Regions from separate parts of the Methylobacterium sp. Leaf100 genome, predicted to be linked through region 1. Evidence: predicted binding sites of a transcription regulator. Region 1 holds the regulator's gene; each other region holds the start of a gene.

Region 1 (9,693 bases):
GTTGACGAAACGCAAATCCGCCAATGACCGTGATTCGGCCGAGCGCCTCGCCCTGGCGATCCTCGCCTGGATGGCCACGGACGACGAGCGGCTCTACCCCTTCCTCAACGCCACCGGGGTGACCCCCGACACCCTGCGGGCGAGCGCGCAGGATGCCGGATTCCTGGCCGGGCTCCTCGACCACGTCATGGGCGACGAAGCCACCCTGATGGCCGCGGCGGAGGCCCTGGCGGTGCCGCCCGAGCGGATCGCGGCGGCCTGGGGCCGACTCTCGCCCATGGAGTTCGACGACGGATTTTCGGATCAGGGGACGCGGGGCGACGACGTCTGACGGCGCCCCGCGTCCGCCCATTCGAGGCAGGTCCGCCCGACCGATCGATCGGAGCGGTGGACGGGCCACTCCCGTCGCGGTGAGAGGGGCGCCTCCGCATCATCCGCCCTGCCGGCGGATCGACGCCGCTCCGGGAGCCGATGCCCTCGCGCTGCGCCCGACCGCGTTGGGTCGGGCCACATCGCGAGGCCTTCGCTTTGCCGCGCTCTTTTGCGCCGAACCGGCATCCACTTCGGCGGAGAGTGCTCTAGGACTTGCAGTCGGTGGCGGCCGGGAGCTTGTCGAGGCGGCTGAGATTGCCCGCCACGGCGAATTCCCCGTAATCGAGGCGCAGGTTGCCGCTGACGCCGTTCTCGTAGAGGTCGAAGGTCAGCACGTAGATCGGCGTGCGCTCGCCTTCGCCGGCGGTGAAGTAGCTCAGGGTCACCGGCCAGTGGGTCATGCCCGCCATCTCCCCCTCGCGCAGGGGCTTGTCGCGGTCGGCTTTCGGCTTCGCGGCGCCCTCGCCCGCGGCTTCCTCCTGAGGCGCCCCTTCCTTGACGGAAGCGGTCGTGGCCGGGCGCCCGATCACCGCCAGGGTGTCGTAGACCTTCCGGCCGTCGTCGGTGCCGTCGTAGACCTTCACCGAGAGGGTCGTCCGGCCCTCGCGCGCCGCCGCGATGAGGCGGCGCATGTGGACCGTCGGGAACAGCACCTCTCCGCTCGCCTGGAACCCGTCGCGCTTGGGCTCCTTCAGGCGAACCTTGAGGGCATCGGCCACCGTCTCGGCGGTGCCGTCCACGGATTGGCCGGGCGTGCCGTTGAGCAAAGTGCTGACCTTGAAGCGGTAGCTGCGCCCGTCGGCGCTCTCGAAGGTGGTGTTGCGCAGGTCCGAGGTGCGGCTGCCGGTCTCGCCGCTTTCCAGCACCGTCACCTGCCGGGTCTGCATCGTGTAGCCCTTGCAGGCGTCGCCCGAGAAATCGATGACGATGCGCCCGCGCGCGCTCTCCACCGCCCGGGTGCCGCCGCTCTGGGCGAGCGACAGGTCGTAGACCGCGCGGTGGCTGGCGAGGGGCACGGGCTCGGCGGCCGACGCCCCGCTGGCGGACAGGATGAGGCAGGCCGTGGCGCGGGACAGACGCATGAAGTCTCCTGCCGGGGGGTTGGCGGGGTCGGACCGGCGCACCGTTCGGCACGCATGGACTGCCCGTCAGATAGGCCGCCCGTCACCCACCGGCAATGCGAGTCCCTCGCGGCGGAGAGAGCCGGGCACGGCTTTGCGAACTCGTCCTTGCAAACCTGGGTTTGCAAACTTGGCTTTGCCAACTTGGCTTTGACGGTGAAAACCCCGTCGCCCGCCCGAACGCGGTCAAGGCCGCTCTTGCCTCGGACTCGGGCGCTCCTGTACGGTTCGACCGTCGCCGAAGAGAGCCCGAGGCGAACGTCACCTGTCCGGTCCCGGGACCTTACGCTGCGGAGCTCCGCCGCCGGTCCTTCGCGCCCGTGATACATGCGGTGATCGGTGCACGATGTCGGAGGGGGCGATGACCGAAACGGTTCCGAGCTGGTCGGACGAGCGCGTCGATCTCCTGCGCCGCCTGTGGCAGGACGGCCTGAGCGCGAGCCAGGTCGCCACGCAACTCGGTGGCGTGACCCGCAACGCCGTCATCGGCAAGGTCCATCGTCTCGGCCTGTCCGGCCGCGTGGCGAAGGGGCCCGACACCCTTCCCCGCAAGAAGCCGGTCCGCGAGGGCGCGGGCCAGGAGCCCGGACAACCGGAATCCGCGGACCACGAGACCGGGCATCGGGACACCGAAATCCAAGGGCTCGGGATCGATGCCCCCATGCTCGGGACCGTGGGCCGGGACAGCGAACCGTCCGGAACCGCGGCGGTCGAGGCCGGATCCGTCGTCGCGATGCAGCCCGCTCCCGCGGATACGCGCGCCGCGCCGGTGCCCGTGGCCCGGATCGAGGCCGTGGGCTTGGCGGCCTCGCGCAGGGTCACGATCATGGATCTGCGCGAATCCATGTGTCGCTGGCCCCTCGGGGACCCGACGTCGCCCGATTTCCACTATTGCGGCGACCGCGCCATCACCGGCCTGCCCTACTGCACCCACCACGCCCAGATCGCCTACCAGCCGGCGGCCGAGCGCAAGCGCGACCGCAGGGTCGGCGGATTTCGCTGAGGCGATCGCGATCGTCGTGCCGCCGGGACCCCGAGCGGGTCACGCTCCGCGCTTGCGGCCGGCGCGTCACTCGGTGCCGGCGAACATCTCGTCGAACGAGTAGCCCGAGCCCCGGACCGTGCGGATCGGGTCGCTCTGCCGGGGCCGGTTCAGGGCCTTGCGCAAACGCCCGACGTGCACGTCCACGGTACGCTCGTCGATGTAGACGTCGTGCCCCCAGACGCCGTCGAGCAGCTGCTCGCGCGAGAACACGCGCCCGGGACTGCGCATGAGGAATTCGAGGAGCTTGAACTCCGTCGGACCGAGATGGATCTCGCGGCCCTCGCGGCGGATGCGGTGGCTGAGACGGTCGAGCTCGATGTCGCCGGCCACCAGCAGGTTGGCCACGTGGGCCGGCTTGGCCCGGCGCAGGAGGGCGCGCACGCGGGCGAGCAGTTCCGGCACGGAGAACGGCTTGACGATATAGTCGTCGGCCCCGGTGCCGAGGCCACGGATGCGGTCGCCCTCCTCGCCCCGGGCCGTCAGCATGATCACCGGCAGGCGCTCGGTCTCCCGGCGCGCCCGGATCCGGCGGCACAGCTCGATCCCCGACAGGCCGGGCAGCATCCAGTCGAGCAGCACGAGGTCGGGCACCTGCTCCTGCATCCGCAGGTCGGCCTCGTCGCCGCGCGCGGCGGAATCGACCTCGAACCCTTCGGCCTCGAGATTATAGCGCAACAGGAGGGTCAGGGCCTCCTCGTCCTCGACGATGAGGATCCGCGTACTCATCACAACCGCCCGCTCATGCGGCCCGGAACCCCGCCCGACCCATGGCGGGGCGGGCAGGGCTCGAACCCTTGGTCTTTCGCGCCCTCGACGAGGGCTCCCCTCAGGCGCCCGTGGTCAGGCCGAGGGGCGGCATGTCCACCGTGGCGTAGTTCGAAGCGTCGTTCTTGGGACGATCGCTCTCCGCCAGGCTGTTGGCGCCGGTGACGAGGTAGTGAATCGTCTCGGCGATGTTGGTGGTGTGGTCGCCGATACGCTCGATGTTCTTGGCGACGAACAGCAGGTGCGTACAGAACGAGATGTTGCGCGGATCCTCCATCATGTAGGTCAGGAGTTCGCGAAACAGCGAGTTGTACAGGGCGTCGATGGCGTCGTCGCGCTCCCATACGTCGAGGGCCGCCTTGGTGTCGCGGCTGGCATAGGCGTCGAGGACGTCCTTGAGCTGCTCCTGCACCAGGTCGCTCATGTGCTGGACGCCGATGACGATCTTTTGCGGCTGGATCTGGTCCGCGATCGCCACCACGCGCTTGGCGACGTTCTTGGCGAGATCGCCGATGCGCTCGAGGTCGTTCGAGACCCGGATCGCCGACACGGTCTCGCGCAGGTCGATGGCCATGGGCTGGCGCCGGGCGATGAGTAGGATCGAGCGCTCCTCGATCTCGCGCTGCAGGGTGTCGAGACGGTGATCGGCGGCGATGACCGCCTGGGCCAGGGGCACGTCGCGGCGCACGAGGGCGTCGCTCGCCTCCGTCATCATCTTCTCGGCGATGCCGCCCATCTCGGAGATGGACCGCCGCAGGTCTTCGAGGTCGGTGTCGTAGGAACTGACGATGTGGTCGGGCATGTCGCACTCCTCGGTCAGGTCTCGTTCGGGGAACCCTGCCACAGGGCGGGGTGGGGCGGGCTGCGGCGGAGGAGCCGCCCCCTCTCCCAAGAAATCAGCCGAAGCGGCCGGTGATGTAGTCCTGGGTCTGGCGCTTCTCGGGGTTCATGAAGATCCGCGTGGTCGGACCGAACTCGACGAGTTCGCCGAGATACATGAACGCCGTGAACTGCGAGATGCGCGCCGCCTGCTGCATGTTGTGCGTGACGATGACGATGGTGAATTCGGACCGCAGCTGCTCGATGAGCTCTTCGATGCGGCCCGTCGAGATCGGGTCGAGGGCCGAGGTCGGCTCGTCGAACAGGATCACCTCGGGGCGCTGCGCCACCGTGCGGGCGATGCACAGGCGCTGCTGCTGGCCGCCCGAGAGGCCCATGCCGGACTGCTTGAGCTTGTCCTTCACCTCGTCCCACAGGGCAGCCTTGCGCAGGGACTCCTCCACGCGCACGTCGAGGTCGGCTTTCGGCAGCTTTTCGTAGAGGCGCAGGCCGAAGGCGACGTTGTCGTAGATCGACATCGGGAACGGCGTCGGCTTCTGGAACACCATGCCGATGCGCGAGCGCAGCTCGTTCAGGTCGACCCTGGCGTCGAGGACGTTCTGGCCGTCGAGCAGGATCTCCCCTTCGGCGCGCTGGTCGGGGTAGAGGCTGTAGATGCGGTTGAAGGTGCGCAGCAGGGTCGATTTCCCGCAGCCCGACGGACCGATGAGTGCGGTGACCTGCCGGTCGTGGAAGTTGAGGTTCACGGATTTCAGGCCGTGGAAGGTGCCGTAGTAGAAGTTCAGATCCTTCACGGCGATGCGGACGGGGGAACTCTCGTCCGCCTTGTGGCGGCCGGTGAGCTGCGCGGAGGTGATCCCGTTGGCGGCGTTCATCGGTTGCGGGTCCTTCAGGTCGAACGGGGGCGGGGCGAACGGGGCGCGGATCAGCGCGCGCGCTCGCTCTTGATGACGAAGCGGGCCACGATCGAGAGGGCGAGGATCGTGACGGTGATCAGGAGGGCGCCGGCCCAGGCGAGCTGCTGCCAGTTGCCGTAGGGCGAGAGGGCGAACTGGTAGATCATCACCGGCAGGTTCGGCACGCCGCCCATGAGGTTGGGTGAGAACCAGCTGTTGTTGTTGAGCGCCGTGAACAGGAGCGGCGCGGTCTCGCCGGCGATGCGGGCGAGCGCCAGGATGATGCCGGTGACGATGCCGGCGGAGGCCCCGCGCCACGTGATGGCGGTGATCACCTTGGAGGGCGGGGCCCCGAGCGCCGCGCCGGCCTCGCGCAGGGTCGAGGGCACGAGGCGCAGCATGTCCTCGGTGGTGCGGACGATGACCGGGGTGGCGATGATGGCGAGCGCCACGGCGCCGGCCCAGCCCGAGTAGCTCCCCATGGGCCGCACCATCAGGGTGTAGACGAACAGGCCGATGAGGATGGAGGGTGCCGAGAGCAGGATGTCGTTGAGGAAGCGGATGAGGTCGGCGAGCTTCGAGTTGCGGCCGTACTCCGCGAGGAAGGTGCCGGCCATGACGCCCACCGGCGTCGCGACCAGGATGCCCAGGAAGGTCATCACCAAGCTGCCGAGGATCGCGTTGGCGATGCCGCCGCCCTCGGAGCCGGGCCCGGGCGTCGGCTCGGTGAAGAGGAGCGGCGAGAACCCCTTCACGCCCTCGATGATCAGCATGGCCAGGATCGAGCCGAGCACGAGGATGCCGATGAGGGTCGCGACCGTGCTGGCGCCGATGAGCAGCTTGTCGGCGACCCGGCGTCCCGAGCGGACCCGGCTCGCCTGGAGGGGCGGCGCGGCGGTGACGGTGTTGAGCGCGTCCATGGTGGTGTCTCCGGCCGGACTCAAGCGACCTTCACGCGCCGGACGAGCAGGCGGGCGACGATCAGGACGAGGAAGGTGATGACGAACAGGATGCAGCCGAGCGCCATCAGGGAGTTCAGCTGCAGGCCGTCGGCCTCGTTGAACTCGTTGGCGATGCGGGACGCGATGGTGGAGCCCGGATCGAACACCGAGGCCGAGAGGCGGTTGGCGTTGCCGATGACGAAGGTCACCGCCATGGTCTCGCCGAGGGCGCGGCCGAGGCCGAGCATGATCGCGCCGATGATCGAGACCGAGGCCTGGGGCACGAGGACGTGGCGCACCACCTCCCAGGTGGTGCAGCCGATGCCGTAGGCGCTCTCGCGCAGCACCGTCGGGATCTGGTCGAGCATGTCGCGGGTGATCGAGGCCACGAACGGCACGATCATGATGGCGAGGATGATGCCGGCGGTGAGGATGCCGACGCCCGAGGGCACGCGGGCGTAGAACAGGGTGCCGACGATGGGCATCCCCTCCACGAGGTTCGACACCGGCATCTGCACGAAGCGGGCGAACAGGGGCGCGAAGATGAACAGGCCCCACATCCCGTAGATGATGCTCGGCACCGAGGCGAGGAGCTCGATGGTCATCGCCACGGGCTTGCGCGCCCAGCCGGGGCAGAGCTGCGTCAGGTAGATGGCGATGCCGAGGGACAGCGGCACGCCGATGAGGAGAGCGAGGATCGCCGAGGCCAGGGTGCCCACGATGGCGACGAAGGCACCGTATTGCTCTTGTCCGATGTTCCAGGCGCTCGAGGTGATGAAGCCGGGGCCGAACTCGGCGAAGGCCGGCCAGCCGCCATACGCGATGGAGGCGAGGATGCCGAAGAGAACGAGGAGGACGAGGATCGCCGAGGCGTAGGAGGCGGTCCGAAACAGGGTGTCGCCGAGGCCGCCGGGCTTGCGCCGGGCCGGAGCGGCGGTCCGCGTCAGGGAGATCTGTTCAGTCAAGGCGCCCATCCGAAATCGTCTCTTCTCTCTGCGGCGTCTACAGCGCGGCGTGCCCCGAGGCGAGCCCACCGTCGCCGGGCCCACTTTCGCCCATGGGACGGGCCCGGCGCATGCACCGGGCCCGTCGATGGATCACCTGTCCTCCGTGGAGGAGGGCTCAGTTGTTGTAGACGGGCTTGCCATCCTTGGTCTTGATGGTCTTCCAGGCCTCGTGGATCAGGCCGACGACGTTGTCGGGCAGCGGCACGTAGTCGAGGTCGACGGCGAGCTTGTCGCCGTTCTTGTAGGCCCAGTCGAAGAACTTGAGCACGTCGGCGGTCTTGGCCGCGTCGGCCGGCTCGCGGTAGACGAGGATGAAGGTCGCGGCGGTGATCGGCCAGGCGTCCTCGCCGGCCTGGTCGGTCAGCGAGATGCCGAAACCGGGGGCGGACTTCCAGTCGGCGCTGGCGGCTGCGGCCTGGAACGCCTTGTCGTCGGGCTGCGGGAACTTGCCGGCCTTGTTCTGGAGCAGGGTGTGGCTGAGCTTGTTCTGCTTGGCGTAGGCGGACTCGACGTAGCCGATGGCGTTGGGGACCTGCTTGACGGTGGCGGTGACGCCCTCGTTGCCCTTGCCGCCCTGGCCCACGGGCCAGCTCACCGTGGTGGCGGCACCGAACTCCTTCTTCCAGGGCTCGGAGACCTGGGAGAGGTAGGTGGTGAAGATGTTGGTCGTGCCGGACGCATCCGAGCGGTAGACCGGGGTGATGTTGGCGTCGGGGAGCTTCACGCCTTCGTTGAGCTTGGCGATGCGGGCATCCGACCACTTGGCGATCTTGCCGGCATAGATGTCGGCGACGATCTCGCCGGTGAGCTTGAGCTTGCCCGGCTCGACGCCCGGGATGTTCACCACGGGGACGACGCCGCCCATCACGGTGGGGAACTGGACGAGGCCGTCCTTCTCGAGGGCCGGTCCCTTCAGGGGCGCGTCGGTGGCGCCGAAATCGACGGTCTTGGCCTGGATCTGCTTGATGCCGCCGCCCGAGCCGATGGACTGGTAGTTCAGGCCCATGCCGCTTTCCTTACGGTAGGCCTCGGCCCACTTGGAATAGACCGGGAACGGGAAGGTTGCGCCAGCACCCGTGATGTCGGCAGCCAGGGCGGAGGTGGCGAGCTGGGCGGTCGCGAGCCCGAGGGCAAGCGCGTAGGCGAAGGGTTTCACGAGGCTCTCCGTGTCTGTCGAGCGGGAGGGGGGACCGAAGGGCCCGCGCGATCCGCGCGCCCTAGATCCGCCACGACCCGTTAGCCGCCCGATGGTGCGGCTCTATGACCACGACGTGACATACGGATGACAGCGCCCGCCCATTCCCCGCGGCGGCGCGGCTGAATGGCACGGTCCTTGGACTTCGTGCGTTGGCAACACCTGCGCTCAGCACCGTGTCTTGGCGCCGTGTGGTGGCACGATGCGGCTCGGGGGAAACGATGGCGATGAACGAAGCGGACCGCGAAGAGGCGCCGTCGGGCGGCGATCCGGTGGGCGATCCGGGCGAGGGCGAGTTCCTCGACCTCCACGTGCAGCGCGAGGCCCTGGAGCGCAGGCTCGTCCTCGTTCAGCAGCAGCAGCAATTCGGTACGAATGCGGAGGCGATCGCGCAGGCCGGCACCGAGGAGCGCGAAGCCCTGCTCGACCTCGATCGGGTGCTCACCCTGATCCGGGCGGCGGAATATCGGCGACAGCCGGGCGCGCGGCGCTGGTAGGCCCGCGCAGTCCGGGGACGTTCAGTCCATCCGGCGGCGGTCGCGCTCCTTGTGGCGCAGGCGCAGGAGGAGGTCGATCTGGCTGTCGGGGATCGGCAGCGTGTCGCAGGTCTCCTCGTAGAGGGAGCGCAGGGCGTTGCCGAGGCGGTAGCGCGTCTCGTCGGTCAGCGTGGGATGCGCGTCCCCGTCGTGTTCGTGGTCCATGCCCATTCCGGTGATTCTCTGGTCCACGTCGCAGTCCCTCGTCTCGAGCGATGTTCAACGCCGACGCCGAATCAGGCGCGTGCCCGTCACCACGTGAGAGTCCGCGATCATGGTAAACAAAATCTTAACGCTGTCCGTGTCCCAGGTGCATCACGCATCCGCCGATTGAAGCAGGCGGGCGGCCGCGGCGCGGGCCTCGTCGGTCACGGTGGCGCCGGCGAGCATCCGGGCGATCTCCTCGCGCCGGGCCGGGGCGGCCAGGGACGCGACCCGGGTGGCGACCCGGTCGCTGCCCTTCACCGGGTCCTTGGCGATGAGGAAATGGGTCTCGGCCCGGGCGGCCACCTGAGGCGCGTGGGTGACGGCCACCACCTGAACCCGGGTGGCGAGGCGCCCCAGGCGGGCGCCGATGGCGTCGGCCACGGCCCCGCCGACGCCGGTGTCGATCTCGTCGAAGATCAGGGTCGGCGCCGAGCCCTTGTCGGCGAGTACGACCTTGAGGGCGAGCATGAAGCGCGACAGCTCGCCGCCGGACGCGACCTTCATCATTGGCCCGGGCCGGGTGCCCGGATTGGTCTGCGCCCAGAACTCGACGCGGTCGTAGCCCGCGGCATCCCGCGAGTCCGGGTCGGTGCTGATCTCGGTGATGAAGCGGGCGCGTTCGAGCTTGAGCGGCGGCAATTCGCCCTTCACCGCCGCGTCGAGGGCCTTGGCCGCCTTGCGGCGCCCCTCGGTGAGCTTCGTCGCCGCCTTGGCGTAGGCGGCCTCGGCCCCCGCCAGGGTCTTTTCCAGGCCGCCGAGGGCCTCCTC
Region 2 (9,693 bases), on a different contig from region 1:
GGCGCACGTGGCACGAAGAAGTGCGATGAAGAGATAGGAGAGCACCCCTATTTGAACCGCCTGTCCCTCGACACTTGGACAGGCGGCTCCTAAAATGGGAAGTATAGGCCTTTCGACTTTTAAAATTGCTGACTGATGAACAAGATCGAGCCGGGCATCGGCATCAACCGGCGTTATCTGCACGACGAGGTCGTCGATCGGATGCGCGATCTCATCCGCTCCGGTGAACTCGAGCCGCGCGCTCGTATCAACGAGAGCGAATTGACCGAGCGCTTCGGCATCTCGCGCACCCCCTTGCGCGAGGCCATCAAGATCCTGGCGACGGAAGGTCTGCTCGAACTCCTCCCCAATCGCGGTGCGCGGGTGGCGAGCCTGTCGCAGTCCGAGATCGAGGAGATGATCGAGGTCATCGCCGGCTTGGAGGCCACGGCCGCCGATCTCGCCTGCCGCACCATCACCGACGAGGAGATCGCCGGCATCGAGGGCGATCACCGCGCCATGGTGGCCGCCTGGAAGGCCGGGGAGGAGGGGGCGTATTTCGGTCTCAACCGCGCGATCCACGAGGCGATCATGGCGGCGAGCCGCAACGCGATCCTGGGTGGCCTCTACGCCAGCCTGTCGGGGCGTATCCAGCGCTCGCGCTACGCCGTGCACCAGACGGCGGAGCAATGGGCGCGGGCGGTGTCCGAGCACGAGCGGATGATCGAACTCCTGCATGCCCGCGACGGCGAGGCCCTGGCCCGGCTCGTGCGGGCCCATATCCGCGCCAAGACCCCGGTCATCGCCGAGAATTTCGGCGCGACCTGAGCCCCCTGCGCCGATCACGCCGCGTCGTTGATCGCCCGCAGACTCGCCACCAGATCCGAGAATCGGTCGCCCTGCACGATCACGTGGGCGCGCAGCCGCTCCGCCGCGCCCGTCTCGTCGCCCGCCACGATGGCGGCCACGATGGCTTCGTGTTCGGCGAGCGACTGCCCGAGGCGGTGACGCGCCCGAAGCTGCATCCGACGGAACGGCGCGAGGCGCCGATGCAGCAGCCGGGCCTGCTCGGCGAGGAACCCGTTGCGGCAGGCCTGATAGACCACCGTGTGGAACACGTAGTTCTCGTCGTAATAGCGCTCCGGATCCTGGGCCTCGGCCGCCGCCGCGCAGGCCGCGAGGGCCGCCTTGAGGGCCGCCTCGTCGGCCGGGATCAGGCGGCGCGCGGCGAGGCGTCCGCACGCGGCTTCGATCTCCGCCATGGTCTCGAACATGGCGATGAGAAGCTGCGGGTCGGGGGCGCTGACCAGCGCGCCGCGGCGCGGCTTGATCTCCACGAGTCCCGTCATCGCCAGCTGCAGCAGGGCCTCGCGGATCGGCGTGCGCGACACGCCGAAGCGTTCCGCCAGTTCCGTCTCGTCGAGGCGGGCGCCGATGGCGAGGCGGCCGTCGACGATCTCCGTCTCGATGGTCTGGCGCAGGCGAAGGGACTGGTTCATGCGCTCGGGTTCCATCGGTCCGGTTCCTTCGCCGTGGGCCTGCCCTTCGCCGGGACAGTTACTGCTGTCTACCTTATGCAACCCGGTTGACAAAATATACAAGGCGTCGTTCTCTGGTATAAAGAGCGGGCAGCGCAGTATAAATGCTGCACCGCAAAATGGGCGGGCGGCCAGCTTGCCGAAGGAGGAAGACGCCATGACGTTGACACGCCGCACCCTCGTCGCCGCCGGTCTCGCCGCGCCCGCCATCCTGTCCCTCGGCTCGCGGGCCCGGGCGGCGACCACCCTGAAGATCTCGCATCAGTTCCCCGGCGGCACCATCGACGAGGGCGACTTTCGCGACCGCGCGTGCCGCAAGTTCGCCGCGGCCCTGGCCGAGCGCTCGAAGGGCGCCCTGGAGCTCCAGGTCTATCCGGGCTCGTCCCTGATGAAGACGAACGCCCAGTTCGGCGCCATCCGCAAGGGCGCCCTCGACATGACCCTTTACCCGAGCCCCTACGCCGGCGGCGAGGTGCCGGAGATGAACATCGGCCTGATGCCGGGCCTCGTCACCTCCTACGCGCAGGCCACGGCCTGGAAGACCGCCCCCGTCGGCCGCAAGCTGACCGAGATCCTCGAATCCAAGGGCGTCGTGGTGGTCTCCTGGGTGTGGCAGGCCGGCGGCGTCGCCAGCCGCGACCGGCCGCTCTTCACGCCCAGCGACGCCAAGGGCCTCAAGGTCCGGGGCGGCTCGCGCGAGATGGACCTGATGATGAAGGCGGCGGGCGCCGCCACACTCTCGATCCCGTCGAACGAATCCTACGCCGCCATGCAGACCGGCGCGTGCGATGCCGTCATCACCTCCTCCACCAGCTTGATCTCGTTCCGCCTGGAGGAACTCTCGAAATCCCTTACCTCGGGGGCTCAGCACACCTATTGGCTCATGTGGGAGCCGATCATGATGTCCAAGATCGTGTTCGACCGCCTGCCGAAGGACCAGCAGGACCTCATCATGACCATCGGCGCCGAGCTGGAGGCCTTCGGCCAGAAGGGCGCCAAGGACGACGACACCCGAGTCGAGCAGGTGTTCGCCAAGGCCGGCGCCAAGGTGCAGCAGCTCGACGAGAAGACCCTCGGCCAGTGGCGCGACATCGCCAAGGACACCGCGTGGAAGGACTTCGCGGGCAAATCCGCGAGCTGCGCCGAGCTCCTCAAGCTGGCGGAGCAGGTGTCGTGAGCCACGCCTTCGACGCGGCCTCCGCCGCCTCCGAATCCGTACGGGCCGCGCCCGAACCTCGCGTCCCCGGGCTGCTCGGGGCCATCGACCGCGGGATGAAAGCGATCAACGGCGTGGTGATGATCTTCGGCGGGCTCGCCCTCGTCGGGGCCTGTCTCGTCCTCAGCTACAGCGTGTTCGTGCGCTACTGGCTGAAGGAGCCCACCGACTGGCAGGACGAGATGGCGGTGTTCCTCATCGTCGGCGCGACCTTCTTCTCGGCGGCCGCCGTCCAGGCCAAGCGCGGCCACGTCGCCATCGAGGCGCTGAGCGGCCTGCTCTCGCCGCGGGTCAACCGCGCCCGCCTGCTCATGGCCGATATCATCAGCATCGTGTTCGTGACGTTCTTCGCCTGGAAGAGCTGGAGCCTGTTCCACGAAGCCTGGGTCGACGGGCAGGTCTCCCAATCGACGTGGGGGCCGCCCCTGTGGATTCCCTACGCCCTCATGGCTTTGGGCATGAGCTTCCTGTCCCTGCAGTTCCTCCTGCAGATCGCCGAGGCCCTGAACTACGGCCCCCGTTCCGCCGGCTGGGCGAACCCGAAGGTCGGCCTCGGGGCCGACCTGAACGCCGATCCCCTCAAGACGAGCCCCCACCCATGAGCGTCGCGGCCATCGGCTTCCTCTACGCGGGTGCCACCCTCAGCGCGATGCTGGCCGGCATCCCCATCGCCTTCGCGCTGGGCTTCGTGGCGCTCGCATTCATGTACTTCTTCATGCCGGGCGCCTCCCTCGATACGGTGGCGCAGAACGTCTACGAGGAGATGGCCTCCATCACACTCCTGTCGATCCCGCTCTTCATCCTGAAGGGCGCGGCCATCGGCCGTTCACGAGCCGGCCAGGACCTCTACTCGGCCATGCACGCCTGGATGCACCGCATCCCCGGGGGGCTGGGCATCGCCAACGTCTTCGCCTGCGCGCTGTTCGCCGCCATGGCGGGGTCCTCGCCCGCCACCTGCTCGGCCATCGGCTCGGCGGGCATCCCGGAGATGAGGAAGCGCGGCTACTCGCCGGGCTTCGCCGCCGGCATCATCGCCGCCGGCGGCACCCTCGGCATCCTGCTGCCGCCCTCCATCACCATGATCCTCTATGCGGTGGCGGCCGAACAGTCGCTCGGGCGCCTGTTCCTCGCCGGTATCGGGCCGGGCCTGCTGCTGGTCGGCCTGTTCGCCGCCTGGTCGGTCTATCGCTTCCGGGCCGAATACGCGGCCGCGAAGGACGCCTTCGAGCGCAACGGCACCGCCTCGCCGATCCTCGCCGAGGACACCTACAGCATGCGCCAGCGCTTCTCGACGCTGCCGCGGGTGCTGCCCTTCGTGGTGCTCCTCACCGGCGTCATGGTCGCCCTCTACGGCGGCTACTCCACGCCCTCCGAGACGGCGGGCCTCGGCGGTCTCCTGGCGCTCGGCCTCATCGCGGTCATCTACGGCGTCTGGCGCCCGAAGGACGTGAACCCGATCCTCGCCGCCACCTTGCGGGAATCGACCATGCTGATGCTCATCATCGGCATGTCGCTCCTTTACGCCTACGTGATGAGCTACCTCCACATCTCGCAATCGGCGGCCAACGCCATCGTGGCGCTGCAGCTCTCGCCCTGGGTGCTGCTGGTGACGATCCTGGGCCTCGTGATCCTGCTCGGCTTCTTCCTGCCGCCGGTCTCGATCATCCTGATGACGGCGCCGATCATCCTGCCGCCCCTGAAGGCCGCCGGGTTCGACCTCGTCTGGTTCGGCGTCGTCATGACCATCACCATGGAGATGGGCCTGATCCACCCGCCGGTCGGCCTCAACATTTTCGTCATCAAGAACATCGCCCCCGACATCCCGCTGAAGGACATCATCTGGGGCACGCTGCCCTTCGTGATGCTGATGGCGGTGGCGATCCTGATCCTCTGCCTCGTCCCCGGCATCGCCCTGTGGCTGCCGAACTGGCTGCTGCCCTCCACGCGTTAGGGCGAACCAGCCTCGAAACGGCTGGGCGGCCCGGACCTCTGGTTCGGGCCGTTCGCTTGCGTCTGATCACAGATCGACCCCATTGTGTCACGACAAAATTGTCGTTACATTTTTGCAAGTCGATTCGCTTCGCATGGGACGCGGCCAAGGCCGAAAGCAATCTGCGTAAGCATCGCATCAGCTTCGAGGTTGCGTCCCGAGTCTCTGCCGATCCTTACGCATCGAGTTCGCAGGATCGGATCGAGGACGGTGAGTATCGCTAGCAGACGATCGGCCTCGTGGATGGCGTCATGATGGTGCTGGTCGCTCACACGATCTTCGACGCTGACGATGGAACGGAGATCGTTCGCATCATTTCGGCTAGACATGCCGACCGGCAGGAGCGCAAGCGCTATGAACGAGACCGATCCCGTCATCTTTGAACTCGACCTGCCCCGGCCCGCCGCCCTCACGCCGGAACAACGCGCGGAGTTGGAGGCGCTCGCCGCGACGCCGGATTCCGAGATCGACTACAGCGATATCCCGCCGCTGACGGAGGCGTTCTTCGCCAACGCCCAGCGCAATCCGTTCTACCGTCCGATCAAGGCTCAGGTCACCGTTCGCCTCGACGCGGACGTGCTCGCTTGGCTCAAGACGGGCGGGCGCGGCTACCAGACGAAGCTGAACGCGATTCTTCGGCGTGCCATGCTCCAGGACGTTCCGCCGAAGTGACCGGTTCTCACCGCCCCCGCCAATCCGGCGCCCGCTTGCCCAGGAACGCTTCCATTCCCTCGCGAAAATCGGCGCTCGTGTAGCAGAGGCGGATGAGGTCGTCACCGGGGCGCTCGCCGGCCGTGTCGTCGGCGTCCTGAAGCCGGCGCAGGCCCTCCTTGGTGGCGTGGAGGGTGAGGGGCGCGTGGCCGGCGACGAGGGTGGCGAGTTCGGTGGCGCGGACCGCGAGGGCATCTGCATCCGCCACCACCTCGCCGACGAGGCCGATGGCCAGCGCCTCCTCGGCCCCGACGAGGCGGGCGGTGAAGATCATGTCCTTGACCCGGGCCGGGCCGACGAGCCCGGAGAGGCGCTTCAGGTTGGCGAGCGACAGGCAGTTGCCCAGCGTCCGCGCGATGGGAAAGCCGAAGCGCGCGTCGCGGGTGGCGACCCGCAGGTCGCAGGCCGCCGCGATGGCCGCCCCGCCGCCCGTGCAGGCCCCCGCGATGGCCGCGATGACGGGCACCCGCAGGCGCTCGAGGGCACCCATCACCCGGTCCATGAACCGCTCGTAGTCCAGGGCGTCCTGGGCCGAGGCGAAGCCGCGGAACTGGGCGATGTCGGTACCGGCCGCGAACGCCTTCTCGCCCGCGCCCGTGATCACCAGCACCCGCACGGACGGGTCGGCCTCGATCCGCGCGCAGCGGTCGATGATCCCCTGATACATCGCGAAGGTGAGGGCGTTGCGGGCCTGGGGCCGGTTGAGGACGAGGCGGGCGATGCCGGCCCCGTCCTGCGTGAACAGGAGCTCGTCGGTGTCGCGCGCAGGGCTGGTCATGGCGGGTCCGGGGTCGCGTGGAATTCCAGCCCCGGGTCTGCCCATCCCGGCGGCCCGGATCAACCCGGGGGCGGTCGTCTCAGAACAGGCTCGGCACGAACATCTCCGGCGGGACCGGCTGGCGGGCGTAGTCGTCGTGGCGCTCGCGCTCGGGCAGCTGGACGGCCGGGTGCGCCACCGCGCCGTAGGGGATCTGCGACAGGAGGTGGGCGATGCAGTTGAGCCGGGCCTTCTTCTTGTCCACGGCCTCGACCACCCACCACGGCGCCTCGGGGATGTGGGTGCGGGCGAGCATCACTTCCTTGGCCTTGGTGTAATCCTCCCACAGGCGGCGCGACTGCACATCCATCGGCGAGAGCTTCCACTGCTTCAGCGGATCGTGGATCCGCATGGTGAAGCGCAGCTCCTGCTCCTCGTCGGTGATCGAGAACCAGTATTTCAGCACGATGATCCCTGAGCGCACCAGCATGCGCTCGAATTCCGGCACGGAGCGGAAGAACTCCTCCACCTCGTCGGGCGTGCAGAAGCCCATCACGCGCTCGACGCCGGCGCGATTGTACCAGGAGCGGTCGAACAGCACGATCTCGCCGCCGGCGGGCAAGTGGGTCACGTAGCGCTGGAAGTACCATTGCGTGCGCTCGCGCTCGCTCGGGGCCGGCAGGGCGGCGACGCGGCAGACGCGGGGGTTGAGACGCTGGGTGATGCGCTTGATCGCCCCGCCCTTGCCGGCGGAATCCCGGCCCTCGAAGATCACGACGACGCGCAGCTTCTGAGCCTGCACCCAATCCTGCAGGCGCACCAGCTCGTGCTGGAGCCGGAACAGCTCGCGGAAATAGCGCCTGCGGTCCATCTGCGGCGCGCGTGGACCGTCCCCGACGGCATCGGCGAGGCGTTCGAGACGCTCCTCCTCCATCTCCATTTCGAGTTCTTCGTCGAAATCGTCGGCGACTTCACGGCGGATCGCCTCGATGTCGAAGGTGCCTGCCCGTTGCCCCTGATCCATTGCCGCCGTCCCGCCCGTCGCTCGAATCCCGATCGCTGGCGTTAGAGCAGGCGCGTGTGACAGTGCTGCTACGGGCGATCGGTGCGCCATCGGTCTATGGGTGATGCCGCCGGCCGCCGGCGCCGAACCCGGCCGTGTCGCCCTCGAAAAGCCGCCGCCCCTCCGCAACTGTCATCGAAGCGTCACGTCCCGTCGCGAACGGTGCGCGCCAAACACCACGGAGCCTTTTCCCGCATGGACTTCTTCCGCCGCTTCACCGTGCTGATGTGCGCGCCGAACTTCGATCCGGACGATCTCGAGGGCGTGCGCGTCCAGCAAATCCTCACCTCCATCGAGAAGCTCGGCTTCGAGGTGGTGCGGGCGCGGCGCGTCGAAGATGCGGCCATCGCGGTCCAGACCGACGCCGCCATCGGCTGCATGGTGGTGGATTGGGGCAAGCGCGGGCTGGACGGCAAGGCGGCGGCGCTCATCAACCTGATGCGGAAACGCGGGCTGGAAATGCCCATCGTGATCATGGTCCGCCGCAAGCGCCTGGAAGACATCCCCGTCGAGGTGCTGGACTTCATCGACGGCTACATCTTCCTTGCCGAAGAAACCCCCGAATACATCGCCCGCGGCCTCGTCAGCCGGGTGAAGCAATACGCCGAGACCCTGAAAACGCCGTTCTTCGGCGCGCTGGTCGACTACGCCGAGCAGGGCAATCAGCTCTGGACCTGTCCCGGCCACAACGGCGGCATCTTCTACAACCGCTCGCCCATCGGCCGCATCTTCGTCGAGCACCTCGGCGAGGCGATCTTTCGCGACGACCTCGACAATTCTGTCCTCGATCTCGGCGACCTCCTCGTCCACGAGGGGCCCGCCCTGAAGGCGCAGAAGGAAGCCGCCGTCATCTTCGGGGCGGAGAAGACCTACTTCGTCCTCAATGGCACCTCGGCCTCGAACAAGATCGTGCTGTCGGCCCTGGTGGCGGAGGGCGACCTCGTGCTGTTCGACCGCAACAACCACAAGGCCGCGCATCACGGCGCCCTGTTCCTCGGCGGCGCCGTACCGGTGTTCCTCGAGACCGATCGCAACTGCTTCGGGTTGATCGGCCCCATGTACGCCGAGGCCCTGGACGAGACGGCGATCCGCGAAAAGATCCGCACCAATCCCCTGGTGAAGGACCCCGACGCGTGGAAGCGCGAGCGCCCGTTCCGCGTGGCGGTGGTCGAGCAATGCACCTACGACGGCACGATCTACAATGCGCAGATGATCCTCGATCGGATCGGGCACCTCTGCGACTACATCCTGTTCGACGAGGCCTGGGCGGGCTTCATGAAGTTCCACCCGCTCTTCGCCGGGCGCTTCGCCATGGGCCTGAAGGGGCTGGACGAGACCTCGCCGGGCATCATCGCCACGCAATCGACCCACAAGCAGCTGGCGAGCTTCTCCCAGGCCTCGCAGATCCACACCAAGGACAGCCACATCCGCGGCCAGACCCGCCGCATCGAGCACCGGCGCTTCAACGAGACCTTCCTCGTCCACGCCTCGACCTCGCCGTTCTATCCCCTGTTCGCCTCCCTCGATGTGGGCGCGCAGATGATGAAGGGCCGCTCCGGCGTCGTCCTCTGGGACGACACCATTCGGCTCGGCATCGAGTGGCGCAAGAAGGTCCGGGCCATCCGCCGCGAGTTCGAGGAGAAGGAGGGCGATCCCCTCCGCCGCTGGTTCTTCGACCCCTTCGTGCCCGACACCGTGAAGGGCCCGGATGGCAAGGTGCCGTGGGAGAGCATCTCCACCGACGAACTCGCCAGCAACGCCAAGTACTGGGAATTGACTCCGGGCGCGGCCTGGCACGGCTTCACGCACGTGGTGCCCGATTATGCCATGACCGACCCGAACAAGCTCACGGTGCTCACCCCGGGCTTCGACCGGCGTACAGGTGAATACGCCGAGCACGGCGTGCCCGCGCCCATCGTCGCCCAGTACCTGCGTGAGAACCGTATCGTGCCGGAGAAGAACGACCTCAACTCGCTGCTCTTCCTGCTGACGCCGGGCGTCGAATCCTCCAAGGCCGGCACGCTGATCTCGGGCCTCGTCGCCTTCAAGCGCCTGCACGACGACAACGTGCCGCTCGAAGAGGCGATGCCCGAGTTCGTCCGGCGCCGGCCCAACCGCTACAAGGGCGTGCGCCTGCGCGATCTCTGCGCCGATTTCCACGCCTTCCACCGTGAGGCCGGCACCAGCGCCCTCCAGCGCAAGCAGTTCGAGCCGGGGCACCTGCCCGAGATGGTGATGACGCCCAAGGAAGCGGTCCAGCAGCTCACCCGCAACAACGTCGATTACGTGCCCATCGCGGAGGCGGAAGGGCGCGTGGCGACGACCTTGCTTCTGGTCTACCCGCCGGGCATCGGCACGGTGCTGCCGGGCGAGCGATTGGACGAGCGGGCGAAACCCATGCTGGACTATTTCAAGATGTTCGAGCGCTCCGCGAACCTG
Region 3 (9,693 bases), on a different contig from region 1:
TCACCGTGGAGCGGATCGGGCATTCCGCCTGATCCCGACCCGAGTCCGCCCATGATCCGGTACACCCTCGTCTGCGATGGCAGCCACGCCTTCGAGAGTTGGTTTCCGTCGAGCGAATCCTACGACGACCAGGCCGCGCGTGGGCTGGTGGCGTGTCCGGTCTGCGGATCCGCGCGGGTGGCCAAGGGAATGATGGCCCCGGCCATCGCCCGCACCGATCGTGCGGTGGCTCGCAGTCCCGCTGCCGATGTGCCCGAGGTGACGCCAGTCCCCGCTCCTGCGCCGACACCCGTGTTCTCGGAGCCCGAACAGCGCGTTCGCGCGCTCATGCGAGCCGTGCGCGAGCACGTCACCAGCACTGCCGACGATGTCGGCACGGCGTTTCCCGAGGAGGCGCGCCGGATGCATTACGGCGAGAGCCCGACCCGCCCGATCTACGGCGAAGCCAGCCTCAAGGAAGCCCGAGCCCTCGTCGAAGAGGGTATCGAGGTGGCGCCCCTACCGCCCGCCCCCGACGACCGGCACTGACCCCATCAGCGCTTCGCGGCGGCCGTGCCCGAAATGGACGCGAGGACGAACGCCACCACGGCGTTCCAGCCGGCGAGCGAGACGCCCAGGAACCGCCAGGCGGCGGTGGAGCAATCGGCCACCCGCGTGGTCTCGAGGGTCGCGCGGAAATCCGTGACCGTGGCGGGTGCCGCCCCGGTACCCCCGCCGCAATCCGTCGGACCGGCCCAGAGCGCCCACTCGGCGCCGACGTGATAGACGCTCAACCCGGCGCCGTAGAGCAGCCCGAGGGCGGCCAGGCCCAGGGCAACGCGGCTCAGGCGTTCCGGAAGCACGAGGGCGAGGATCCCGAGGGGGATCGCCGCATAGTACGGAATGCGCTCCTCGAGGCAGAGCTTGCACGGCACGTAGCCAAGCACGAACTGGAAATAGAGCGCCGCCGCCAGGGTCACCACCGCGCCGACGACGAGGATCAGGGCGCTCCGGCGCAGGCGCAGCAGGGTCGCGTAGTTCATCTTACAGAAGCACCTTGAACAGGACGAAGCCGAGGATAATCACCGCGACCGCGATGGCTGCGACGACGTTGAGGTGCCGGTCGAGCACCCCGCGGATCTGAACGCCGTAGCGCCCGAGAAGTCCCGCCAGAAGAAAGAAGCGCGCGCCCCGGGTGACGAGGGACAGAACCACGAACCAGAACAGGTCGTAATGGGCGAAACCCGAGGTGATGGTCACGAGCTTGAATGGGATCGGGGTCAGCCCCTTCAGCAGGATCACCCAATGGCCGTACTCGGCGTAGGACGCCTGGAACGTCGCGGCCTTCTCGGACAGGCCATAGACCCGGAACACCCATTGGCCGACGGAATCGAACAGCAGGGCGCCGATGGCGTAGCCGAGCACGCCGCCGGCCACCGAGGTCAGGGTGGTGATGAGGGCGTAGAACCACACCCGGTCGGGCCGGCTCACCGCCATGGGCACCATCATCACGTCGGGCGGTACCGGGAAGAACGAGCTCTCGGCGAACGACACCGCGCCCAGCGCCCACGGCGCCGACGGCTTGCCCGCGAGCGCGAGGATCCATTCGTACAGGCGGCGGATCATGGACGGATCATGGGCTTGGCGGAATCCGGATGGATGGGGTGGAAAAGCACTGCCCTTTGAGCATAGGCCAAAGGGCGTGGCGAGCACGCGGCCGTGGAAAATCGCCACTGGCTCGAATCACGAAGGTGTGCCATGAGGCGTGCATCGCGGGCGTGGTGGAATTGGTAGACGCGCCGGACTCAAAATCCGGTTCCGCAAGGAGTGTCGGTTCGATTCCGACCGCCCGCACCATCGTCACGCTCCGGTCTCCAGAAATCGCCTGATCCAGCCGCCGAGGCGTGGTCCGTCGTTGGCTCGCGCCAGCGAGGCGAGGGCTGCTGCGTGCACCGCCGGCTCGTGCGGTACCGCAGGGCTGTGGCCGGCGACGAGGGCCAGGGCGTAGTCGGACGCGAATTCCGGGTGGACCTGGAACGAGATTGCGCGCCGGTCACGGTAATTGAGGATGCCGTACGGCGTGAAGCTGCTGCCCGCGAGGGTCAGGGTGCCGGGCGGCGGCTCCAGAACCTGATCCTGATGGATCGCCGGGACGGCGATTTCGGTGACGTCGTCCATCCAGAGTGCGCGTGCCTGGACCCGGTAGGTATGCAGGCCGATGCCCCAGCCCTTGGGCGATTTCGCCACCCGCCCGCCGAAGGCGGCGGCCATGACCTGATGACCGAAGCAGATGCCCACCAGCGGCGTTTCGGGCGGCACCGTGCGCAGGAACCCGATGAGGGCGGCGATCCAGGGCAGCGGTTCGTAGACGCCCGCTGGGGACCCGGTGATGAGGTAGGCGTCCTGCTCCGAGGGGTCCGCCGGAAGGGTCCCACGCGCGACGGCATAGTGCGTATAGGCATGGCCGGGCCCGACGAGATCGGCCACCATCCGCCCGTAGGACGGGTAGCGGTCACTCAAGCGCTCGGGCGGATCGCCGGTCTCGAGGATGCCGATCTTCATGACGGGCGGCTTACCAGGGCGCCGGCCGCACCGGAAGCTCAGGCCGCCGTCACCCGGGTGCTCAGGCGGGCCGGTGCCTTCGGTCGGATATCCATGGGGTTGCCGCGCCAGAGAACCGCGCCCCGCATCCAGGCGCCGATCCAGATCACCGGGAAGACAGCGTCGCGGACGAGGAAGGCGAGGAGAAGGCGCGGCCCACGATACCATCCAGCTCGAACCGCGAGGCCGTACTCCGCGCTGTACCAGAGGGCGGCCAGAGCGCACAGCCAACCCGCGAGAGTCGTCGATGGAACCGACAGGAGGGCGATGCCGAAGGGCAGGACCGGACCGGTGCCGATCTCGGGTGCGAAGAACGCCGGAAAGGTGACGCGGCGCAGGCGCGCCCAGCGCAACTGGCGCGCCCAGACTTCGGCGGGCTTTCGCCGCCCCAGGGGCTGCTCGAACGGGCTCGCCACGAGATGGACCCGGGCGCCGGCCGCCCGCACGAGCTTCGTCGCCGCCGCGTCCTCGGCGATCTCGGCCGCGAGGGCGCGGATGCCGCCGCGGGCTTCCAGGAACGGCTTGTGCCACAGCATGCTCTTGCCCTGGGCGAAGCCGAGGCCCACGGCCTCGCCTGCATATTGCCAGCGGGCCTGGAGGGTGTTGAGGAACGCGCATTCGATCTCGGCGATGAAGCCATCCGGTCGCGCGCCGATGGGCGTCGAGCAGACGAGGCCGGTGTCGTGACGCCATGCCGACTGGAGCCGCTGGAGATAATCCGGTGGCATCAGGACGTTGGAATCGGCCAACACCACCCAGTCGTGACGCGCCGCCTCCCAGCCGCGGACGCAATTGTTGAGCTTCGGATTGTCGCTGATTCGCTCGTCGCCGACGATGAGGCGGGACGGAATCTCTGGATGAGCGGCCATCAGGCGGTGGAGCAGCGGCACGATGGGGTCGGCCCGGTCGGCCACGCAGAAGATGAGTTCGTAGTCAGGATGCTCGAGGCGAAAGCCCCGGGTGAGCATCTCCTCGCTGAAGGCCTCGAGGCCGCAGACCGGGCGCACCAGGGAGATCGGCGCTTTCGTGGGGAAGATCGAGGCGCCGCGCCGTCCCCCGAGACGCAGACCCGCCAGCCCGAGGCTGGCGAAGTTGATCAGCGTCAGGGCGAGACACAAGATCAGGGCAAGGTCCGTTCCGGTCCAGGCGTCCATCATGTCCGGGTCTCCCGCGCCGAGGCCGACATCGTGCCGCGCCCCGGTCGTCCGAACGGCCCTAACAGCCCCTCGGCTTCAGTCGTATGACAAGGTCTGCGGGATGGGCGGCGTAAGGGCGGGAATGCGGGGGATGGTCCACGGAGCGGAGGCCGCGGGGGCGTGACGGTCCCGCCCATCGTCTATCACCCGGACTATCAGGCGAGCCTGCCGGACGGGCACCGCTTCCCCATGGGCAAGTACCGCCGCCTGTCCGAGATCCTCCAGGCGCGGGGCCTCGCGCCGGGGGGATTCGTGCGTCCCGAGCCGGCGGATGTGGATCTCATCGCCGGGGTGCACGACCGGGCCTACGTCGAATCCGTCTTCGCCCACGACGTCCCGCGCGCCGTCGCGCGGGAGATCGGGCTGCCCGTGGAAGCGAGCGTGGTCGCGCGTTCGCGGGCCTCCGTCGCCGGGACCCTGCTGGCGGCGCGACTCGCCCTGGCGCATGGCCTCGCGGGAAGCGCCGCCGGGGGGAGTCACCATGCCCGCCGCAGCGGCGGGGCCGGGTTCTGCATCTTCAACGATGTCGCCATCGCGGCCCGTACCCTTCACCGGGAGGGCACCATCGCCCGCGCCGTGGTGATCGATTGCGACGTGCACCAGGGCGATGGCACCGCCGATTGCCTGTCGGGCACGCCGGACCTGTTCACGTTCTCGCTCCACGCCGAGAGGAACTACCCGGCCCGCAAGATCGCAGGCGACCGCGATGTCGGCCTGCCCGACGGGCTCGAGGACGCGGCATACCTCGCCGCTCTAGGAGCCCATGTCGGCCCCCTCCTCGATGCGCTCGCTCCGGATCTCGTCTTCTACAACGCCGGCGTCGATCCCCACCGCGACGATCGTCTCGGTCGCCTCGCCCTCACGGATGCGGGGCTGTCCGCTCGGGACCGCTTGGTCGTCGCGGCGGCGCGATCCCGCAACATTCCCCTCGTGGCGGTGATCGGCGGCGGCTACGCAACCGATATCGATGCCCTCGCGGCCCGCCATGCCGGTGTGTTCGAGGCCATGGCGGCGCAGGCCGCCTGAGCGTCACGCCCGGTCCGGGTCGCCTTTGGGAAGATCCCGCGCGAATCGCTCCATGGCGTCGAACAATCGAGCCAGATCCGCACCCTCGATGGTGTGGAAGCCGAGCGTCCGCGTCAGGAGCAGGCCGAGCGTCGCGAAGGTCAGCACCGCACCCGCGCCGGGGCAGCGGGCGACGTCTTCCATCTGGGCGAGGCGGTCCTTCAGGAATGTGTTGAAGCCTGCGAAGGCCTCGGGATTCTCCGCCGATGCCAGCAGGAGGGCGCGGGGAAATCCCTCTTCGTCGGCGTAGACCTGCCGGACATGGGCGATGAGCGCCAGAGGGAGAGCGGCCGGACCGGGTCCCTGAGCCGCCTCGTGGGCCGCGATGCTGTCGCGGATCATCCCGAGCTTGCGCTCGGCCAGCGCCTGGATCAGCGCGTCTTTCGAGCTGTAATGATGCAGCACGCCGCCCTTGCTCAGGCCGGCCTCCGCCGCCACCGCATCGATGGTCAGGGTGCGTGTCCCCACGCGGCGGATCAGGCGCTCGGCCGCATCGAGGATGATCGCCGGGCGGTCTTCGCGCCGCGTGCGCGGTTTGGTCATCACGTTCCTATTTCTAAAAACCGTCTGGACGGTCGGTAAGATAGCCGATAAGGATCGCCACCGATAGGGTCGCGCGAGGGACGAGCGGGAAGCGATGACGGATTTTTCACCGATCCGATCCTGGCCGGCTCTCCTCGGCGCGGCGCTTTTCGTGACCGTGGCCGTCCTTGCCGCAGTTCCCGTCCCCGCGGCGGCCGACGAGAGCGTTCGTTCTGGCGCGGACAGGATTGCCGGCACCGACAGGAGCCAAGAGCTCGCCCTGGTTCGCACGGTGGTGGCCCAGCGCACCACCATCAGTTCGGACCTCATCTTCACCGGGGACATCGAGGCGCAGTCTCAGGTCAACGTCTCGTTCCGCACCGCCGGCAAGATCGCCAGCCGCCTCGTCGAGGTCGGCGATCACATCCGGGCCGATCAGGTTCTGGCGCGCCTCGATCCGCAGGAGCAGCGGGCCAACCTCGACAACGCGAAGGCGGCGCTGACGTCGGCCGAAGCCCTGCTGACGCAGGCCAAGGTCAGCTTCAAGCGCCAGGAAAGCCTGATGGCCGGCGGCTACACCACGCGGCCGAGCTACGACGACGCCGAGCAGCAGTTGCGCACCACGCAGGCGGCGGTGGAATCCGCCAAGGCGGCCCTCGGCACGGCCCAGGAGCAATTTTCCTACACGGATCTCAAGGCCGGGGTCGACGGAATCGTGCTCAGCCGAACCTTCGAGGTCGGCCAAGTGGTCCAGGCCGGCCAGACCGTGATGGTCATGGCGCAGGACGGCCCGCGCGACGCGGTGTTCAACATCTTCGAGGCGGTGCTGGCGGCACCACCCGAAAGCGAGACCGTCGCCGTCGCCCTCCAGGCCGACCCCAAGGTGACGGCGGTGGGCCGCGTGCGCGAAATTTCGCCGAGCGTGGATTCCGCTTCCGGCACCGTGAGGGTCAAGGTCGGGCTCCAAGCGACCCCGCCGGGCATGAGCCTCGGCGCCGTGGTGATCGGCACCGGCAAGTTCCACGCGCGCCAGGCCATCGTCCTGCCGTGGTCGGCCCTCTACCGCTGGCAGGATGGTCCTGCGGTGTGGGTACGTGATCCGAAGGACGGCACCGTGGCGCCGCGCAAGGTCACCCTGGAGCGCTACGCCCCCGATACCATCGCGTTGGCGGGCGGGATCGAGCCCGGCGAGGAAGTGGTCATCGCCGGTATCCAACTGCTCCGACCGGGCCAGGTCGTCGCCGTCGCCCAGACCCTGGGGGTTGCCCCGTGAACCATCACCCCGCTCCTGCCGTCGTGGCTTTCCTCGCGGTCCTCGTCTCGGGGGGCTGCAAGCCGGAGCAGGAGGCCGGTCCGGCCCCTGTTCGCCCAGTGCTGACCACCACGGCCAAATCGGTCGCAACGGAAGTCTTCGGCCCCTTCGCGGGGGTCGTGGCACCGCGCTACCAGTCGGAGATCGGCTTCCAGATCGCCGGACGCATGGTGGCCCGCGACGTGACCGTGGGCGATGTCGTGAAGAAAGGGCAGCGCCTCGCCGCCCTCGATCCCGTCGTGCCGCGCTTCGCCCTGACACGTGCGGAGGCGGACCTCGCCGATGCCGAGGCCCAGGCCGAGAATGCCGGCGCGACGGAGAACCGCCGCCGCAAGCTGCTCGCCGGCGGAAACGTCACCCAGGCTCAACTCGACAGCGCGGTCGCCAGCCGCGACACCGCCCAGGCCCGTCTCGCCCAGGCCCAGTCCAGCCTCCAGAAGGCCCGCGACCAGATCGGCTACACCGAACTCCACGCCGATTTCGACGGCGTCGTCACCGTGCGGTCGGCCGAAGTCGGTCAGGTGCTCAGCGCCGGCCAGGCGGTGCTGACCCTCGCTCGCCCCGAGGAGCGCGAGGCGGTGGTCGACATCCCGGAGGACCTCGTCGGCGCCATGCCGAAGGACGCGGTGTTCACCGTCGCCCTCCAGAGCGCACCCGACGTGACGGCCACGGCCAAGGTCCGCGAGACCGCGCCGTTCGCCGACCGTGTCACCCGGACCCGGCGCATCCGCATGACCCTGCTCGCTCCTTCGCCGGCCTTCCGCCTCGGCTCGACCCTCACGGTCTCCCTCTCGCGGAACGTCGCGCCCCGCTTCGTCCTGCCGGCGACGGCACTGTTGAATACGGATGGCCAGGATTCGGTCTGGCTCGTGGACGCGAGCGGCAAGACCGTGACCCGCCGTCCCGTCACCGTGACGGGACGGAACGGCAGCCGCGCCACCGTCACACAAGGCCTGGCCGCCGGCGACCGCGTGGTCGTCGCCGGCATCCATTCGCTGAGCGAAGGCCAGGCCGTGCGCCTGCCCGACGCCACGCCGTAACCGGTCGGAAGCGAGACTGACCCCGTGAAGAACTTCAACCTGTCGGAATGGGCCCTGGAGCACCGCTCCTTCGTCTGGTTCCTGATGCTGATCTCGGTGATCGCCGGCGTGCTGGCCTACGAGAAGCTCGGCCGCGAGGAGGACCCGCCCTTCGCCATCAAGACCATGATCGTGCAGGCGCGTTGGCCCGGCGCCACCATCGGCGACACCCTCGATCAGGTGACCGAGCGAATCGAGAAGGAACTGCAGCAGATCGACGCCGTCGATTTCAGCCGCTCCTACACCACGCCCGGCCAAGCCACGGTGTTCGTGCAATTGCGCGAGACTACGCCGCCGAAGACGATTCCGGCGATCTTCTATCAGGTCAGGAAGCGCATCGGCGACATCCAAGGCACGTTCCCGCAGGGAATGCAGGGCCCGTTCTTCAACGACGAGTTCGGTGACGTGTTCGGCAACGTCTACGCCTTCACGGCGGACGGCGTCAGCATGCGCCAGCTCCGCGACTACGTGGAACGGGTGCGCGCTGCGGTGAAGTCGGTGCCCAACGCCGGGAAGATGATCCTCCTCGGTGCCCAGGACGAGGTGATCTACCTCGACTTCTCCGTGCGGAAGCTCGCGGGCCTCGGCCTCGACATGAATTCCGTGATCAGAACCCTGCAATCCCAGAACGCCATCACGCCGTCCGGTGTGATCCAGGCCGGGCCCGAGCGGGTCTCCGTAAGGGTCGGCGGGCAATTCATCTCCGAGGACAGTCTCAGGGCCATCAATCTGCGGGTCAACGACCGTTTCTTCCGCCTGTCGGACGTCGCGGAGATCTCACGCGGCTTCACCGATCCACCGACCGCCCTGTTCCGCTTCAACGGCGAGCCGGCCATCGGTCTCGCCATCGCCATGCAGCCATCGGGTAATCTCCTCACCTTCGGCCACGACCTCAAGGCTCGCATGCGCAAGCTCGAAGGCGAGTTGCCCGTAGGCGTCGGCATCCATCTCGTGTCGGATCAGCCCAAGATCGTGGAGGAGGCTGTGGGCGGCTTCACCAAGGCCCTGGTGGAGGCGGTGGTCATCGTGCTCGCCGTCAGCTTCGTCAGCCTCGGCTGGCGCGCCGGCCTCGTGGTCTCCCTGTCGATCCCCTTGGTGCTCGCCATCGTGTTCGTGGTGATGCAGGTGATGGGGGTGACCCTCCAGCGCATCTCCCTCGGCGCCCTCATCATCGCCCTCGGATTGCTCGTGGACGACGCGATGATCACCGTCGAGATGATGGTGGCGCGCCTGGAAGTCGGCGACAACCTCAAGAAAGCCGCGACCTTCGCCTACACCTCCACGGCTTTTCCGATGCTCACCGGCACCCTCGTGACCGTGGCGGGCTTCCTGCCCATCGGTTTCAACGGGTCCTCTGCGGGCGAGTACACCTACAGCCTGTTCGTCGTCATAGCCGCGTCGCTCCTCGTCTCCTGGGTGGTGGCGGTGCTGTTCGCGCCCCTCATCGGCGTGAAGCTCCTGCCGGCAACCATGAAGCACAAGGACCACGACAGGCCCGGTCGCCTGATGCGGATGTTCACGGCGGCGCTGCTCGCTGCCATGCGCTGGCGCTGGACCACGGTGGCGGCCTGCATCGGCCTCCTGGCCGCCGCCATCGTCGGCATGGGCCACGTCCAGCAGCAGTTCTTCCCGGCTTCCGACCGGCCCGAACTCCTTGTCGACATGACGCTTCCGCAGAATGCCAGCATCGCCGAGACCAAGGCCCAGATGGACCGCTTCGAAGCGACCCTGAAGGGCGATCCCGAGATCGCGCGCTGGAGTTCCTATGTCGGTCAGGGCGCCGTACGCTTCTACCTGCCCCTCGACCAGCAGCTCGGCAATGCCTTCTTCGGCCAGATCGTCATCGAGACGAAATCCATCGAAGCGCGCGAGCGCATGAAGACGAAGCTCGAGGCGCTGGCCCGAGACCAGTTCGTGGGCACCGATTTCCTCATCCACT

The links. Region 1 encodes PhoB, which activates phosphate uptake and scavenging genes when phosphate is short. Its sites were predicted from a motif close to TGTCATNNANCTGTCAT; they were not measured.
Positions count from the first base shown of each region.
Region 2: a site for PhoB is predicted at 7,385-7,401, ahead of ASF25_RS02685 (Orn/Lys/Arg decarboxylase N-terminal domain-containing protein). Genes of this name have one in related genera too.
Region 3: a site for PhoB is predicted at 3,810-3,826, ahead of ASF25_RS00755 (ceramide glucosyltransferase). Genes of this name have one in related genera too.

Region 1 is NZ_LMMW01000061.1:50,091-59,783, forward strand. It holds gene ASF25_RS18865 (DUF3572 domain-containing protein) at 1-331, shown strand, start outside; gene ASF25_RS18870 (cell envelope integrity EipB family protein) at 579-1,454, opposite strand; gene ASF25_RS18875 (GcrA family cell cycle regulator) at 1,855-2,496, shown strand; gene phoB (phosphate regulon transcriptional regulator PhoB) at 2,563-3,264, opposite strand; gene phoU (phosphate signaling complex protein PhoU) at 3,365-4,105, opposite strand; gene pstB (phosphate ABC transporter ATP-binding protein PstB) at 4,200-5,018, opposite strand; gene pstA (phosphate ABC transporter permease PstA) at 5,069-5,959, opposite strand; gene pstC (phosphate ABC transporter permease subunit PstC) at 5,980-6,954, opposite strand; gene pstS (phosphate ABC transporter substrate-binding protein PstS) at 7,103-8,143, opposite strand; gene ASF25_RS18910 (hypothetical protein) at 8,410-8,679, shown strand; gene ASF25_RS18915 (hypothetical protein) at 8,701-8,883, opposite strand; gene recN (DNA repair protein RecN) at 9,034-9,693, opposite strand, start outside.
Region 2 is NZ_LMMW01000001.1:555,240-564,932, reverse strand. It holds gene zwf (glucose-6-phosphate dehydrogenase) at 1-29, shown strand, start outside; gene ASF25_RS02725 (GntR family transcriptional regulator) at 136-807, shown strand; gene ASF25_RS02720 (GntR family transcriptional regulator) at 822-1,478, opposite strand; gene dctP (TRAP transporter substrate-binding protein DctP) at 1,675-2,694, shown strand; gene ASF25_RS02710 (TRAP transporter small permease) at 2,691-3,335, shown strand; gene ASF25_RS02705 (TRAP transporter large permease) at 3,332-4,684, shown strand; gene ASF25_RS02700 (BrnA antitoxin family protein) at 5,078-5,395, shown strand; gene ASF25_RS02695 (enoyl-CoA hydratase/isomerase family protein) at 5,403-6,212, opposite strand; gene ppk2 (polyphosphate kinase 2) at 6,292-7,215, opposite strand; gene ASF25_RS02685 (Orn/Lys/Arg decarboxylase N-terminal domain-containing protein) at 7,450-9,693, shown strand, end outside.
Region 3 is NZ_LMMW01000001.1:176,460-186,152, reverse strand. It holds gene ASF25_RS00785 (carbon-nitrogen hydrolase family protein) at 1-32, shown strand, start outside; gene ASF25_RS00780 (DUF1178 family protein) at 52-528, shown strand; gene ASF25_RS00775 (disulfide bond formation protein B) at 534-1,022, opposite strand; gene ASF25_RS00770 (YqaA family protein) at 1,024-1,605, opposite strand; tRNA gene ASF25_RS00765 (tRNA-Leu) at 1,752-1,836, shown strand; gene ASF25_RS00760 (glutamine amidotransferase) at 1,840-2,541, opposite strand; gene ASF25_RS00755 (ceramide glucosyltransferase) at 2,580-3,737, opposite strand; gene ASF25_RS00750 (histone deacetylase) at 3,897-4,802, shown strand; gene ASF25_RS00745 (TetR/AcrR family transcriptional regulator) at 4,806-5,384, opposite strand; gene ASF25_RS00740 (efflux RND transporter periplasmic adaptor subunit) at 5,479-6,636, shown strand; gene ASF25_RS00735 (efflux RND transporter periplasmic adaptor subunit) at 6,660-7,715, shown strand; gene ASF25_RS00730 (efflux RND transporter permease subunit) at 7,740-9,693, shown strand, end outside.